DNA from 2 places in the Lysinibacillus capsici genome. Region 2 is predicted to be linked to the other one. Evidence: riboswitches for the same ligand, from Rfam matches in the RefSeq annotation. Region 2 holds a riboswitch; the other holds the start of a gene.

Region 1 (7,105 bases), 260 kb from region 2:
CTTTGAGCTTGGTGCAGATGACTATATCGTAAAACCATTTAGTCCTCGTGAGGTTGTGTTACGTGTGAAGGCTATTTTACGTCGTTCACAGGCTTTCTCACCAACGACTAATGCATCTTCTTCAAAAGATTTAGTGGTGTTCCAACACTTAATGATTGACCATGATGCACATCGTGTGACTGCAGAAGGCATTGAGGTTAATTTAACACCGAAAGAGTATGAATTGCTGTACTTTTTAGCGAAATCGCCAGACAAAGTATTTGACCGTGAACAACTACTAAAAGAGGTATGGCATTATGACTTCTTTGGTGATTTACGTACAGTGGACACACATGTAAAACGTTTACGTGAAAAGCTCAACCGAGTTTCTGAAAACGCTGCTAAAATGATTGTGACGGTTTGGGGCGTTGGATACAAATTTGAGGTTGTCAATGAATAGAATATGGAATAGTGTTGTCGGGAAGCTATGGGTAACCATATTGCTTCTCGTTTCATTTGTATTATTTGTTTTCACGGTATTAATGCTTGAATTTCTTCAAAATTACCATATGCAGCAAGCAGAAATTTCATTGCGACAAACAGCAGCAACGGTAGCAAGTATAGTAGATGACAATGAAACAGCCGAATCTACCTCTGAATTATTAAAAGATATTTTACCTACAGGGACGAATGCATTGATCGCTATCAGTCATGTTGAAGTGTCCTTTGCGATGCAAGAGGGTGTCAATAAAAAAGAAATACAAGATACTATATTAGCCAATAAATCTTTTCATGAAGTGTTTCAATCAGATGAGCCGATTATTAAAGAAATGATGATGCCTTCTTCAACTGATCAAGAAAAGATGGAATCTTATGTCGTACTTGGTTTTCCCCTAAATGTTGAAAATGCAGTACATGGAGCTGTCTTCATCTACCAAAGCCCAGATGCGCTACATAAAACGTCTAAGGAAACTACGAAAATTGTCTTTTTAGCAGCCTTCATAGCATTTGTGTTGACGACATTCTTCGCATTCTTCCTTTCTTCACGTATAACTTCGCCATTAAGAAAAATGCGTGAATTAGCTTTTGAAATTGCAAAAGGGAATTTTGAAGCGAAAATGCCTACTACCCAAAATGACGAAATTGGTCAGCTTGCCGTTGCCTTCAACCAAATGGGCCGTCAATTAAAGCATAATTTAGAGGTTATCAATCAAGAAAACGAACAGCTTTCTAATATTTTGACATCTATGACAGATGCAGTGATTACGTTTAATAGAGATCGTACAATATTATTAAGTAATCCACCAGCTGAACGTCTAATGCAAAAGTGGTTTGTGAATAAAGGTTCACAAAGTGCAAAACCTATCCCGCCAGAGCTTTATCATATGCTTGATCATGTACTGATGTTTGAGGATAAACTAGAAGAGGAAATTGAAATGGATGGCAGCTATTATACATTTACTATTAGTCCCCTTTATAGTGGTGAAATGATACGTGGCGCTGTGGCTGTAATTCGTGATATGACAGAACAGCATCGCTTGGAAAAACTAAGATCCGATTTTATTGCCAATGTCTCCCATGAGCTCCGAACACCGATTGCCATGCTTCAAGGTTACTCAGAAGCATTAATGGATGACGATTTTATTCAGGATCAGGAAGAGCGAAATGAGATTACCAAAATTATTTATGATGAATCGAAGCGAATGGGTCGCCTTGTGACAGATTTATTAGATTTGGCACGTATGGAATCAGGGCATATGACGCTTTATAAAGATGAATTACCAATTAATTCTACTTTTGAACGTATTACACAAAAATTTGCACAGGTAGCAAAAGAAAAGCACGTTCGTCTGCTGTTTGAGAGTGAATTTAATGACGAGGCCATGATTAATATAGATGAGGATCGCATTGAACAAGTGCTTACAAATTTAGTTGACAATGCCCTGAGACATACAGATGAAGGGTCTGTGACTGTAAAAGTAGAGCAGGAGCCGACATTTGCTAAAATATCTGTTCAAGATACAGGACATGGCATCCCTCAAGAGGACTTACCCTATGTCTTTGAACGTTTTTATAAAGCAGATAAGGCACGTACTCGTTCCAAGGGTGGAACTGGTCTCGGCTTAGCCATTGCTAGAAATATTGTCAAGGCACACTCAGGTAATATTATGGTAGACAGTGTGTTGAAAGAGGGTACGACCTTCACGTTTTATTTACCGTTCGATTAATAACAAGTATTGCTATTAATTGGCTGTAACTTCTATGAATGTAAGACGACAAATATTATAGAACGGGGGTGGAGTGCTTTGAATGACTCCGTGTTCCATCGACTATACGATGCATATCACCAAGACGTGTTTCAGTTTTTAATATATTTAGTAAAAAACCGTACACTTGCCGAAGATTTAGCACATGAAGTTTATGTACGAGTGTTGCGCTCATACGATCAATTTGCAGGCAATAGTAGTGAGAAAACTTGGCTATTTGCTATTGCTAAAAATGTAGCAATTGATCATTTTAGAAAGCAAGCTGTACGTCAAAAGCATTCACATGATTTCTTTGACTGGGAAACGGAACAGCTCCATTCAACCACGCCATCACCGGAAGATATGCTACAGGCCAGTGATGAATTTATGCAGGTAGAATCAGCACTTGAAAACTGTACAGGCGACCAAAAAATGGTCATTATTATGCGCTATTTTCAAGATTTATCGATTGCAGAAACAGCGCAAATACTAGATTGGACAGAAGCTAAGGTAAAAACGACCCAGCATCGAGCCATTAAATTTTTAAGGCAACAGCTACAGCCGATTAGAGAACAGGAGGCGAAACGGCAATGACGCATAAGCCATTTGATGATGAACAGCTTGAACATGTCTTGAACAATGCCCCTAAGCTTTCTGACCGCCGTTCAAAAGAAGAAATATTAAATCGGTTAATGGCAGATGCTCGCTTGCAGGATAATAGTCACCTACAAGAAGCGATACAACAACCTATAGAGAATGAAGAAGCACAACAAGCAAGTAAATCTTTAATACAAGATGAACGACCATCACGATTTAAGTTCCGAAAAATGCCGATTTTTACGAGTGTAGCAGCAGTTTTCGCGATAACGGTACTCGTTGGCTTCATGTTCATGAATAATGACGCTAGCCAAAAAGATCTAGCTAGTACGCCAGAAACGGCTAATTACGCTACGTTACAGGAAGATCGTTCTGCTAAAGAGGCAGCTACCCAGGATGAGGCACTTCAATCCAGTATTGTATCGGAGCATGAGCGTATGCTATCTTTACGGTCGTCTGTCTATGAGGAAGATGTGAAAGATGCTGTCGTTTTCCGTATTGGTTTGGCAGGACGCGATGCAGAAAGTGTTCCAATGACATATGTGATACCAAATGAGCGTGTAGCAACTGATTTTGGAACAGAAAAGCCTTCTACCCTACAGATGTATGAAAAATATGCTCCTCAAATAGATGAAGAAGCCAAAGGGTTTACGGATTATCATCCTTTTAAAGGTGAACTGAAGGAGAAGGAAGACAAGCTTGTCCACGTATTACCAAAGGACAATGACTATGATGTTGCATCAGCTACCGTTAATGAATACAAAGGGACTTTAGAGGATACCTTCTCGGATTCTGAATATACGGAAGTTGAGATTCAAAATGAAGATGGCACACCTTATGAGTTTTCTCAGGAGGGTGAGCCAAGTCAAGCCATGTCATTAACAAACGCCAAGCATTTTAATTATTATTTATACCAAGATGGTAATGGGGCAGAATACCTGTCACCAGATTTCCGTCAAACATTTGCTAATGTTACAGAAGCACTTACACTAATGAAAAACAAAAATGATGATGTTTATGTAACAGTGGTTCCTGAAAATGTAACATATACCGTGAAAGAGGAAGCAGAAGGTGTAGTCGTAACATTCGATATTCCCTTAGATTTAGCATCAATGGAGCCAATTCGCGCTACCCAATTGATTGAAGCTATGATGTTAACTGCTGCTAGCTTTGACCAACAATTACGATTGGATAATGTGGTCCAAGAAAGCTGGGAAGGATTCGATTTAAAAACGTATTTGCCCAAGCCTGTGGGGCCAAATAAACAATATATGCCTTAGTCAAAATCAAAAATGGAGCATTCCTGTAACATGGAATGCTCCATTTTTACAATACTTACAAATCTAATCGGAATTTTTTAAGCAGAACTATTTACTTTTTCTTAATAATTAATTATAGTAAGGTTGTAGTATAAAATAATATGATTCATCTTCGGGGCAGGGTGAAAATCCCGACCGGCGGTAATAGAGTGGTGAACCGTTAATGTTTCCATTAACTCGAATGGTTTATGCTTCGCTCTTCAGCCCGCGACCTGTGCAAATTTATTTGCATGGCTGACTTGGTGTAATTCCGAGGCCGACAGTTAAAGTCTGGATGGGAGAAGATGGAGGTACGATCGTCATTCATTGTTATGAAATAAACTATGACCGAGCGCTTTTTTTGTATGGCTTTTTAAACGGTGCTCAAAAATAGTTTAAATTGACGCTTATTCGTCATGCCTTTCTCCCTTGTGCTCTTCATGCATAAGGGTTTTTTCGTGCTAACAATTGAAAGATCGTCACCTTTCTTCTTGCGAGATTGAATCAGCAAAGAGGAGAGAGTTTTCTATGAAGAAAAATGTTAAACTCCAATCGTTTATTACGATTGGTATGCTGAGCAGTATTTCGTTTTTATTAATGCTTTTTAATTTCCCAATTCCACCATTCCCAGCATTTTTGGAAGTGGACTTTAGTGATATGCCTGCATTAATAGCAGCCATCACAATGGGGCCTGTAGCTGGTATTTTAGTAGAATTATTTAAAAATGTATTGGATTGGATTTTCTCTGGAACGCCAACAGGTGTGCCAGTAGGTCATATGGCCAACTTTGCAACAGGTATTTTATTTATTTTACCAGTAAGCCTTATTTTTAATCGCTTTAAAACAATTGCTGGTCTTGTTGGAGGTTTAGCGACAGGAACAGTCGTAATGGCAGTAGGGATGAGTATTTTAAACTACGCAGTATTTTTACCGATGTACACATACTTCTTAGGAATGGAACCTGTTGTAGGTGACTCACTTTATAAAATGATTATCGCTGGGATTTTACCATTTAACATTGTGAAAGGTATTTTATTAACGGCTATTATGGCGTTTTTATTTACCACAATGCGCAAATGGATCGACCGCCAGCGTTCTATCTATATAACAAAATAATTTTTACTAACCTCGGGTCAATATACCTGAGGTTTTTTTGTTGGAAGGAACAATAGATAGGAAAAAGTGTGAAGAATAGAAGAACAAAACTAACGGATAAATACAGAAAAAAGTAATAGGGTAAAATAGTTAACTAGTACTTTATAATTATAACCTAGTCGAAAGCTACATTTTCATGTAAAATAGAGAAGAGTTTAGAATGTTTGAGGAGTTTGAAGAGATGAGTGGAAAAAAAGGACAATGGTCTAGTAAATTAGGTTTTATTTTAGCATCAGCTGGTGCGGCGATCGGACTAGGGGCAATTTGGAAACTTCCCTATGTAACAGGACAAAGTGGTGGAGGAGCATTTTTCCTTATCTTTGTGTTATTTACCTTGTTAATAGGACTACCAATGTTATTGTCCGAGTATGTGTTAGGACGTGGTACACAATCCGAGGCTGTAACAGCGTATAAAAAAATTGCTCCAACTAAGCCAGGCTGGGCTTGGATTGGTCGAATGGGCGTGCTAGGCTGTTTTTTATTATTAACTTTTTATAGCGTAGTCGGAGGTTGGATCTTTATTTATAGCGGGCTAGGTGTAGCTGGCGCGGTAATTGATCCAGCAGTAGATCCAGCTGAATTATTTGGAAAAATTATAGGCACGCCATGGATTACGCTAGTTGGTCTAGTGTTGTTTACATTGGTCAACGTACTTGTGATTTCATTAGGTGTACAAAATGGGATTGAAAAGGCCAATAAATGGATGATGCCGTTACTTTTCATAATGTTCATTGTCCTTGTTGTGCGTGCTGTTACATTAGATGGGGCAATGGAAGGGGTAAAATTCTTCTTATGGCCTGATTTCTCGAATATTACGGGTAAGGCATTATTAGAAGCCCTCGGGCAATCGTTCTTTGGGTTAGCAGTTGGCTTTTCTTGTCTAGTTACATATAGCTCTTATCTAAAAAAAGATGTCAGTCTTCCGAATTCAGCAGGTTCTGTAGTGCTGTTAACCGTGCTTGTTTCATTTTTAGCAGGTTTAGCAATTTTCCCTGTTGTGTTCGCCTTTGATTTAGAGCCAGCAGCGGGTCCGGGTTTGCTATTTATGGTGCTACCAACAGCTTTTAGTCAAATGCCATTCGGTGAAGTGTTTTTAGCTATGTTTTTATTGCTATTTTTATTTGCTACATTAACGTCATCATTTAGTTTATATGAGATTATCGTCGCGGCATTTATGGAGCATAGTCAGAAATCCCGTCCAATGTGGACGCTTATACTTGGTATAGTCGTATTTATTGCAGCTATTCCAGCAGCACTTTCTTCGAGTGTTTTATCGGATATAATGATTTTCGAGAAAAGTATCTTTGATGCAACCGATTTTTTAGTGTCAAATATCATGCTTCCACTAGGGAATTTATTCATTGCTATTTTTATTGCCTATGTAGTAGATAAAGAATTTGTGAAGAGAGAATTGCTAACGGGTAGTCAAATGGGACAAGGCTATTATTCGACATATCGTATGTTAATGCTAGTTGTTGTACCGATTATCATTCTAGTTGTGTTTGTTAATATGCTACTGCAGTATTAAAGAAAAGGTATATTCTGCCATAGGAAAAATACCTTCTCTTAGTGTTAAAAACATAACAGTCAATAGAAAGGTAGAAATGGATTTCTATTGAAGGCTACTTGCTTTCCTGTGGGCGAGTGCTAGCAGCTTCCTCCGTGTAGGGGCTCACCTGTCTCGTTAACCCACGGGAGTCAAGAAGCCTTCCACACCAACCCAAAAAATCTCAATCTTTTTAGTAAAGGTTTTCAAATAAAGTAAAGGAGTTCATTACTCTTTATGAAGAGGTGTTGTCACTCAGCACTTCACCGCATTGAAAATAAGAG
Region 2 (7,105 bases):
ATGCAGTAGACCAAATTCCTATCAAATATGTTGAGCGCCATCATCATTCGTTAGATGTAGGATATGTCCCAAAAGGAAGAGATGCTACGGTATCTTATGATACGTTAGATTTTAGGTTTCAAAACTCAAATGATGTACCATTTTTAATTAAGGCAAGCTATGGAGCGAATTCTCTAACAATTGAAATTCGAACGGCAGAAAAATATGTAGAATTATTGAAAAAATCATAATCTTGTAATGAGACACCACTAGACGTTGGTGTCTTTTTTCGGATCGCATGATATAGTTAAATTGATACAGTTCAGAAAATTTTAGGGAGGAAATGACAATGCATCCTAAACTACAAGCAACTATTGATTCGATTGATTTATACCAAGCAACTTACCCAGAGGATGCTTGTGTCATCGTGGCAGATACGGAAAGAGTGCTTGCCTACAAACCAGGAAAAAAGGTTGACTTAAAAGTTGGGGTTGGTGATCCAGTACATAAATATCGAGGTACAGCAACAGAAATAGCGTTAAGTTCAGGGGAATTTGTAAAAGAGGAGCGTGGTGCAGAAGGTTTTGGTATGGCCTATATTGCCTCTGCCCAGCCTATTTTTGAAGGAGGACGTGTTATTGGCGTAGTAAGTGCCATTATTTCCAATGAAAAAATGGATAGTATGCGCCTACTGGCAACCGAGCTTTCAAGTGCTGTAGAAGAAATGACAGCTACAAATGAAGGATTAGCCACTGCCAGTAAGGATGTATCCAATCGTTTGGAAGAGTTGTCTAATTTCTCAGAATCGATGACAGGCGATATAGAACAAATTAATGTGATTGTCCATTTAGTAAAAGATTTAGCTATGAAATCGAGAATTCTTGGTCTAAACGCATCCATAGAAGCGGCACGTTCAGGTGAGCATGGGCGTGGCTTTGCGGTGGTCGCTTCTGAAATACAAAAAATGTCTCAGAGTAGTACAGAAAGTGCTGATAGCATAACTGTGCAACTAGAAAACATTAAACAATCCATCGATCAGGTCAATGCATCATCGAATCAAATTGCTGCGTTTACACAGCAGTTTGCTGCGAGTATGCATGAATTAACAGATGCCTACAAAGGGGTTAATAGTACAGCAGAAAAGCTTATGCAAATTAGTGACATCAAAGGATAGTTATATAAAAAGGATAATAGACAAGTGCTATTATCCTTTTTCATGATTAAATGATCTCTAAAATTTCCTGTGGTGTTGTGACACTGTATTCAGGTTCTTCATTTTGCACGACCTCTTTGGCATCATAGCCCCATTCCACCCAAATAATTGGTACTCCGGCTTTCTTACACGCAACAATATCCCTTTGCTCGTCACCAATGTATACGACGTCAGATGAGTCAACATTCGCTTCCTTTAAAAACTTTTTCATTACTTTGTCCTTACCAAAAATGCGGTTGGAGCAAAGTACATCTGCTACACAATGAATACCATTCATTTTAAGAAATTCTAAAATATTCTCTTTAGAGTTTGAGGAAATAATCAGGATTTTATAGCCTCTTTTATTAATCTCTATTAATACTTCCTTCATTCCCTCGAACAGATGAACATCATTTAATGATTGGCGATATAATTTATAAAATTGCGGTAAAATCATAGGCAACTTATACATTGGAAAGTCGAATAACTTACTGCGTTCTGAAATTGATAATTTTTTTAATGTATCAATTTCCTTCAATTCAATGCCTTTAAATTTATATTTTTGGGCTAAAGTATTCCATGCTGATGCAAACACAGCAGTAGAATCTGCCAGCGTCCCATCAAAATCAAAGATAATATGCTTCATTGCAAACTTTCTCCTTTTTCATCTCGTTGTATTGACGTTCTATGCTAAAAAATGTTACATGGAATGGGCGATCTAGTAATCTTGAAATAACCACCATTTTGAGCGTACGTAAACATCTTATGGTAAATATTATCAGAAAATGAGGCGATTGCAATGGAAATGCTACAACGAAAAGAGGTGTCTCAAAAGTCCATTGAGACACCTCGGCATTATTTTGTTTTATGATAGGTGCTGGTAATTTTTATAAAAGTTTTTCTGCTTTTTCGCGTGTACGAATTAAATAATAGGCATTGATGCAGGAGGCAATCGGAATAATCAGTGCAATGCCGATACCTGCACAAAAAATGGTTGTCATTTCTGCACTAAAAACTTTGGAGTTAACAATTTCTCCAATCGAATAGGAGAGGTCCTTGAACCAGATTAACAAGCTTAAATAGCCACCAAAGAAAGCAAAAAATAACGTATTGGTATCGGTTCCTAATATATCTCTTCCTATACTTAAGCCAGCTGCAAATAGGTTTTTTCTACTAATCGAAGGATTACGATAAAAAATCTCATGCATGGAGGTAGCGATAGAAATAGCTACATCCATAATGGCACCTATCGTACTCATAATGATGACTGATGCACCAATCTGCACAAAATTAACACCAATGTAGAGAGAAAAGATGCTGATTTCTTCAGTTGATTCTTCGCCAAACCCTTGGATCATCGACTTTTCCGTTACAAAGGTAATAAAGAGTAGTAACACAACTATCGTCACCATCGTCGAGATAAAGGCTGTAATGGTTTTACTATTTGTTTTATTGATATAGAAAAGGCTAATACAGCTAATGATCGTACAGGCAATAAACGTCAAGATGATAGGGCTATTTTTAGGGTTTGTCATTAAAAAAATGGTGACAAAGAGTACACCAAAGTTTAGGAATAAAGAAAGAAATGAGCGTATCCCCTGTCTACCGCCGACTAGAACCATTAACACGCACAATATAACTGCTAATAAGACGACAACATTCATTCTCGAACCCTCTTTCGATTAATGAAAAATATAGCGGTATACAGACTAATAGGAATCGTAAGGACAACACCAATACCCCCTGCTAAGGCACGGTCTAATTCTAAAGAAAGATTTAAGGACAATGTAAGCCCTAATGTGGAAGAATTTTTTAAATAGAGAATAATCATAGGTATGGAGCCGCAAAGGTAGGCAAAGAATAAAATACTTGTAATAGTACCCATGATATCTTTACCGATTTCATGTCCCGAAGATTTAAGTGCTTTGACAGGGATCGTAGGATCTTGCTCGTATAAAGCAAAAATCGAGGAAGCCATTGTAATAGAAACATCCATTACTGCCCCGAGTGAGCCAATAAATAAACCTGCCATAAAGACGGTACGATAGGGACGCGTTAAAAATTGCATTTCTTCATAACGAAGACCATTTTCACCTGTCAACCACATTACAATAGAGCTTATGATAAGCGCTAGAATAGTGCCTAAAAGTGTGGACACGATGGCTACATATGTTTTTGTATTTAATCCACTAATAAGTAGTAGCGAGATAATTGTAAATAGCACCGCACAAATGCCGCTGACTACTAATAGGCTTACGCCCCCATGCTTCACATAAAGATCTAATGCGAATGATAAAATCACAGCATTGACCACCAGGCTAATGATAGAAAATAAGCCTTGTCTTTTACCTATAATAAGTAGGGCAAAAATAAAAATCCATGCAATCATTACCATGGTTTGATCACGTTTTAAATCGACAATGGTTCCTGTTAAAACTGATTGTGCTGTGCGACCATCTAGCGTGACAAAGATTTCATTGCCTACATGGTATTCTTGATCAAAAGCACCAGACGAAGAATAGTCATTCGTCAAATGAATGGATTGCCCCTTATGCTGACCATTTTTGATAATGGCCATAATTTCCTGTGTAAATAAAAAATCCCTATTTTCATACATGTCTGTCATTGGTTCTGATTTTGTTACATCCACTTGCGTTATTTTCGCTATCGGTCGATCATAAAATTGTTCATTATGATGTACGAAAACAATCGAAACCCCACAACAGAATGCTAATAGGGCATAGAAAATAGCTTGTTTAAAAGGTATATTTTTTAAAAATGTCAAGTAAATGACCTCCAAACGGCTACACTGAATAGTCACTTGTAAAGGAACGTTTTTTTGATTAAGAAGTTCCATTAACAGGTTAAATGTCATCATTTTAATAACATCTTTTACATTTTTTAAGTCTCGTCAGAGCTGTTTAAAATTTATGCTTCCAAAAAAATTTAAAAAGAAGGATGGATAATATAATAAAATAGTGTTATCGTAAGACTAGCTAAATAAAAATATTCTTCGGGGTAGGGTGAAATTCCCGATCGGCGGTGATGAAGCAATTCAAAGTCCGTGAGCGCAAGCTGATTTGGTGCAAATCCAAAACCGACAGTTACAGTCTGGATGGGAGAAGGGTAAAAATGCGAACTTTTTAAATTGATTCTAATTTAGAAGGTTTATTTGACTATGCATTTATTACAAAACTTCCCAATCACCTTGTGGGAAGTTTTTTTATTTAGCTACAATCGAATAGAAGATGTTCTTCGGGGTAGGGTGAAATTCCCAATCGGCGGTGATGAAGCAATTCAAAGTCCGTGAGCGCAAGCTGATTTGGTGCAAATCCAAAACCGACAGTGATAGTCTGGATGGGAGAAGAACGAATGAGATAACAGTCTATGAAAAAATTGTTTTCAAATAGGCTTATTTGTTGATGTCTTATACTCCCAAAACCCCTTTGATGTAAAGGGGTTTTTATTTTTATATTGTTAACGAGAGAAGGGAGAAGGATAAGGCACAAAAAAAGGTGGATCAACTTTAAAAGTAAAGAATAGAAGTGCTAATAAAGTAGAGTAGGTGATGGAATGTTTACTGGACTTGTAGAGGATATTGGTATCATAAAAGCCGTGCAAAGCGATCGGAACAGTATGAAAATTACGATTCAATCAGCCAAGATAACGGAGGATGTCAAGCTTGGTGACAGTATAGCGGTCAATGGAGTTTGTTTAACGGTGACACATTTCACACAACAGCAGCTTACGATGGATGTTATGCCTGAAACAGTCAAAGCAACAAATTTACAGCAGCTGGCAATAGGTGATTCTGTTAATTTGGAGCGGGCCATGCCTGCTAATGGACGATTTGGAGGTCATTTTGTTGCTGGTCATGTTGATGGAGTCGGCAAAATTTTGCGAAAACGTCCAGTGGCAAACGCCGTTTATATTGATATCGAAATGTCTGAGGAACTAACCAACTTTTGTATTCCAAAGGGTTCCATAACAATTGATGGCACAAGCTTAACCCTTTTTCATGTTGAAGCCAATAGTGTCACGATTTCGCTCATTCCTCATACTTACAAAGAAACCGTTTTAGGTTTGAAGAGGGTTGGAGCAATCGTTAATATTGAAACCGATTTAGTCGGAAAATACATTATAGGGCAATTAAAAAAAGGGCAAACAACGCCAGCTATTACAAGAGATTATTTAGCACAACATGGTTTTTAAATCATAGAATAGGAGTTGATCATCATGCTACATTCAATTGAAGAAGCCATAGAGGATTTAAGGCACGGCAATATGATTGTGGTGGTTGATGATGAGGATCGAGAAAATGAAGGAGATCTTCTGGCACTCGCTGAATTCATCACACCAGCAACAATCAACTTTATGGCAACCAATGGTAGAGGTTTAATTTGTACGCCGATTTCGCAGCAGCTTGCACAAAAGCTAGATTTATATCCAATGGTTCAGCACAATACGGATAACCATCAAACCGCATTTACGATAAGCATCGACCATGTAGAAACAACGACAGGGATTAGCGCCTTTGAGCGTGCGCTAACGATACAAAGGATGATAGAAAAGCAAGCTAAGCCGACTGATTTTCGTCGACCAGGCCATATTTTTCCGTTGATTGCGAAAGAGCAAGGAGTGCTGCAACGGAGAGGGCACACAGAGGCGACGATTGATCTAGCGAAGCTTTGTGATAGTGTACCAGCAGGTGTTATTTGCGAAATTATGGGGGATGATGGGCACATGCTTCGGTTTGAAGAACTGACAAAGTTCGCTGCACATCATGGCTTAAAAATGATATCGATAGAAGCATTGGTTGCATATCGTAAACAATTATCCACTAATAAATCTAAAATTTCTATGTAAAAAGGAGAAAAAACAATGGGTCAAACATTTGAAGCACAATTAATTGGAACGGATTTGAAAATTGCAGTAGTAGTGGGTCGTTTTAATGAGTTCATTACTAGCAAATTATTGGATGGGGCAATGGATGGTTTAACTCGTCATGGGGTTGATCCTGCATTTATTGATGTTGCATGGGTACCAGGGGCTTTTGAAGTTCCTTTTATGGCAAAACAACTGGCAGAAACAAAGAAATATGATGCCATTATTGGTTTAGGTACTGTTATTCGTGGCTCTACAACACACTATGACTATGTTTGTAATGAATCTGCAAAAGGCATTGCCAATGTGTCATTGTCAACGAATGTACCTGTTATTTTTGGAATTGTTACTACCGAAAATATTGAACAGGCAATTGAACGTGCAGGAACGAAATCTGGTAATAAAGGCTATGATGCGGCAATGTCTGCAATTGAGATGGCAAATCTAAAGAAAATGATTGGTTCAGGACAATTTGAATAGTCGTCACAACATTTGTTTCTTTGAATATTTTGAACAACCATGGGAAAAATATGCTTAAGTGTATTTATTGAATGTGATTGTTTTCATAAATGTACTAATCTTGAGCTGGCTCAGTAGGAGATGAGAAGTATTTCATCAATGGAACAAATTAATTTGAAAATGTTGAAATCACTATTTCAACGCTCTGCTGATGTGATTTTCCAACAATATAATTTTCAGCAATATACAGTACATTTGATAACTTGTGATGCAATGGTCAATGAGCAAATTCTTCAAACTGTGGTTGTTCAACGTGTTCAATCTTTGTTAAGCAATGTCACTGAGGACATGCTAGAGGAAGAAATCGAACAGCATTTACACATACCCTATTTACAAAAGATTTTATCGAAAGAGGATGCGGTAACTAGGGTCTATAAAGGACATGTCTTATTGTATTTTGAAGAAAATCAATTACTTTATTCTAGTGATATTTCAAAAAGACCCAATCGAGAGCCCGGGGAAACAACATTAGAACTAGTAGTAAAGGGACCTAGAGATGACTTTATTGAAGACGTTTTTATTAATATTGCT

Evidence for each region. Region 2 has a riboswitch for FMN ahead of ribE (riboflavin synthase). Riboswitches for the same ligand answer to the same signal wherever they lie in the genome.
Region 1: linked by a shared signal. The riboswitch ahead of LCP48_RS06565 (ECF transporter S component) and the one ahead of ribE (riboflavin synthase) in region 2 are both predicted to bind FMN.

What each region holds. Positions count from the first base shown of each region.
Region 1 is NZ_CP084108.1:1,386,719-1,393,823, forward strand. It holds gene LCP48_RS06545 (response regulator transcription factor) at 1-439, shown strand, start outside; gene LCP48_RS06550 (ATP-binding protein) at 432-2,207, shown strand; gene sigX (RNA polymerase sigma factor SigX) at 2,286-2,819, shown strand; gene LCP48_RS06560 (RNA polymerase subunit sigma) at 2,816-4,102, shown strand; FMN riboswitch at 4,246-4,431, shown strand; gene LCP48_RS06565 (ECF transporter S component) at 4,649-5,236, shown strand; gene LCP48_RS06570 (sodium-dependent transporter) at 5,457-6,803, shown strand.
Region 2 is NZ_CP084108.1:1,650,830-1,657,934, forward strand. It holds gene LCP48_RS07835 (VanW family protein) at 1-230, shown strand, start outside; gene LCP48_RS07840 (methyl-accepting chemotaxis protein) at 329-1,153, shown strand; gene LCP48_RS07845 (HAD-IA family hydrolase) at 1,200-1,817, opposite strand; gene LCP48_RS07850 (YibE/F family protein) at 2,059-2,835, opposite strand; gene LCP48_RS07855 (YibE/F family protein) at 2,832-3,956, opposite strand; FMN riboswitch at 4,177-4,302, shown strand; FMN riboswitch at 4,419-4,544, shown strand; gene ribE (riboflavin synthase) at 4,745-5,383, shown strand; gene ribB (3,4-dihydroxy-2-butanone-4-phosphate synthase) at 5,408-6,037, shown strand; gene ribH (6,7-dimethyl-8-ribityllumazine synthase) at 6,053-6,535, shown strand; gene LCP48_RS07875 (spore germination protein) at 6,674-7,105, shown strand, end outside.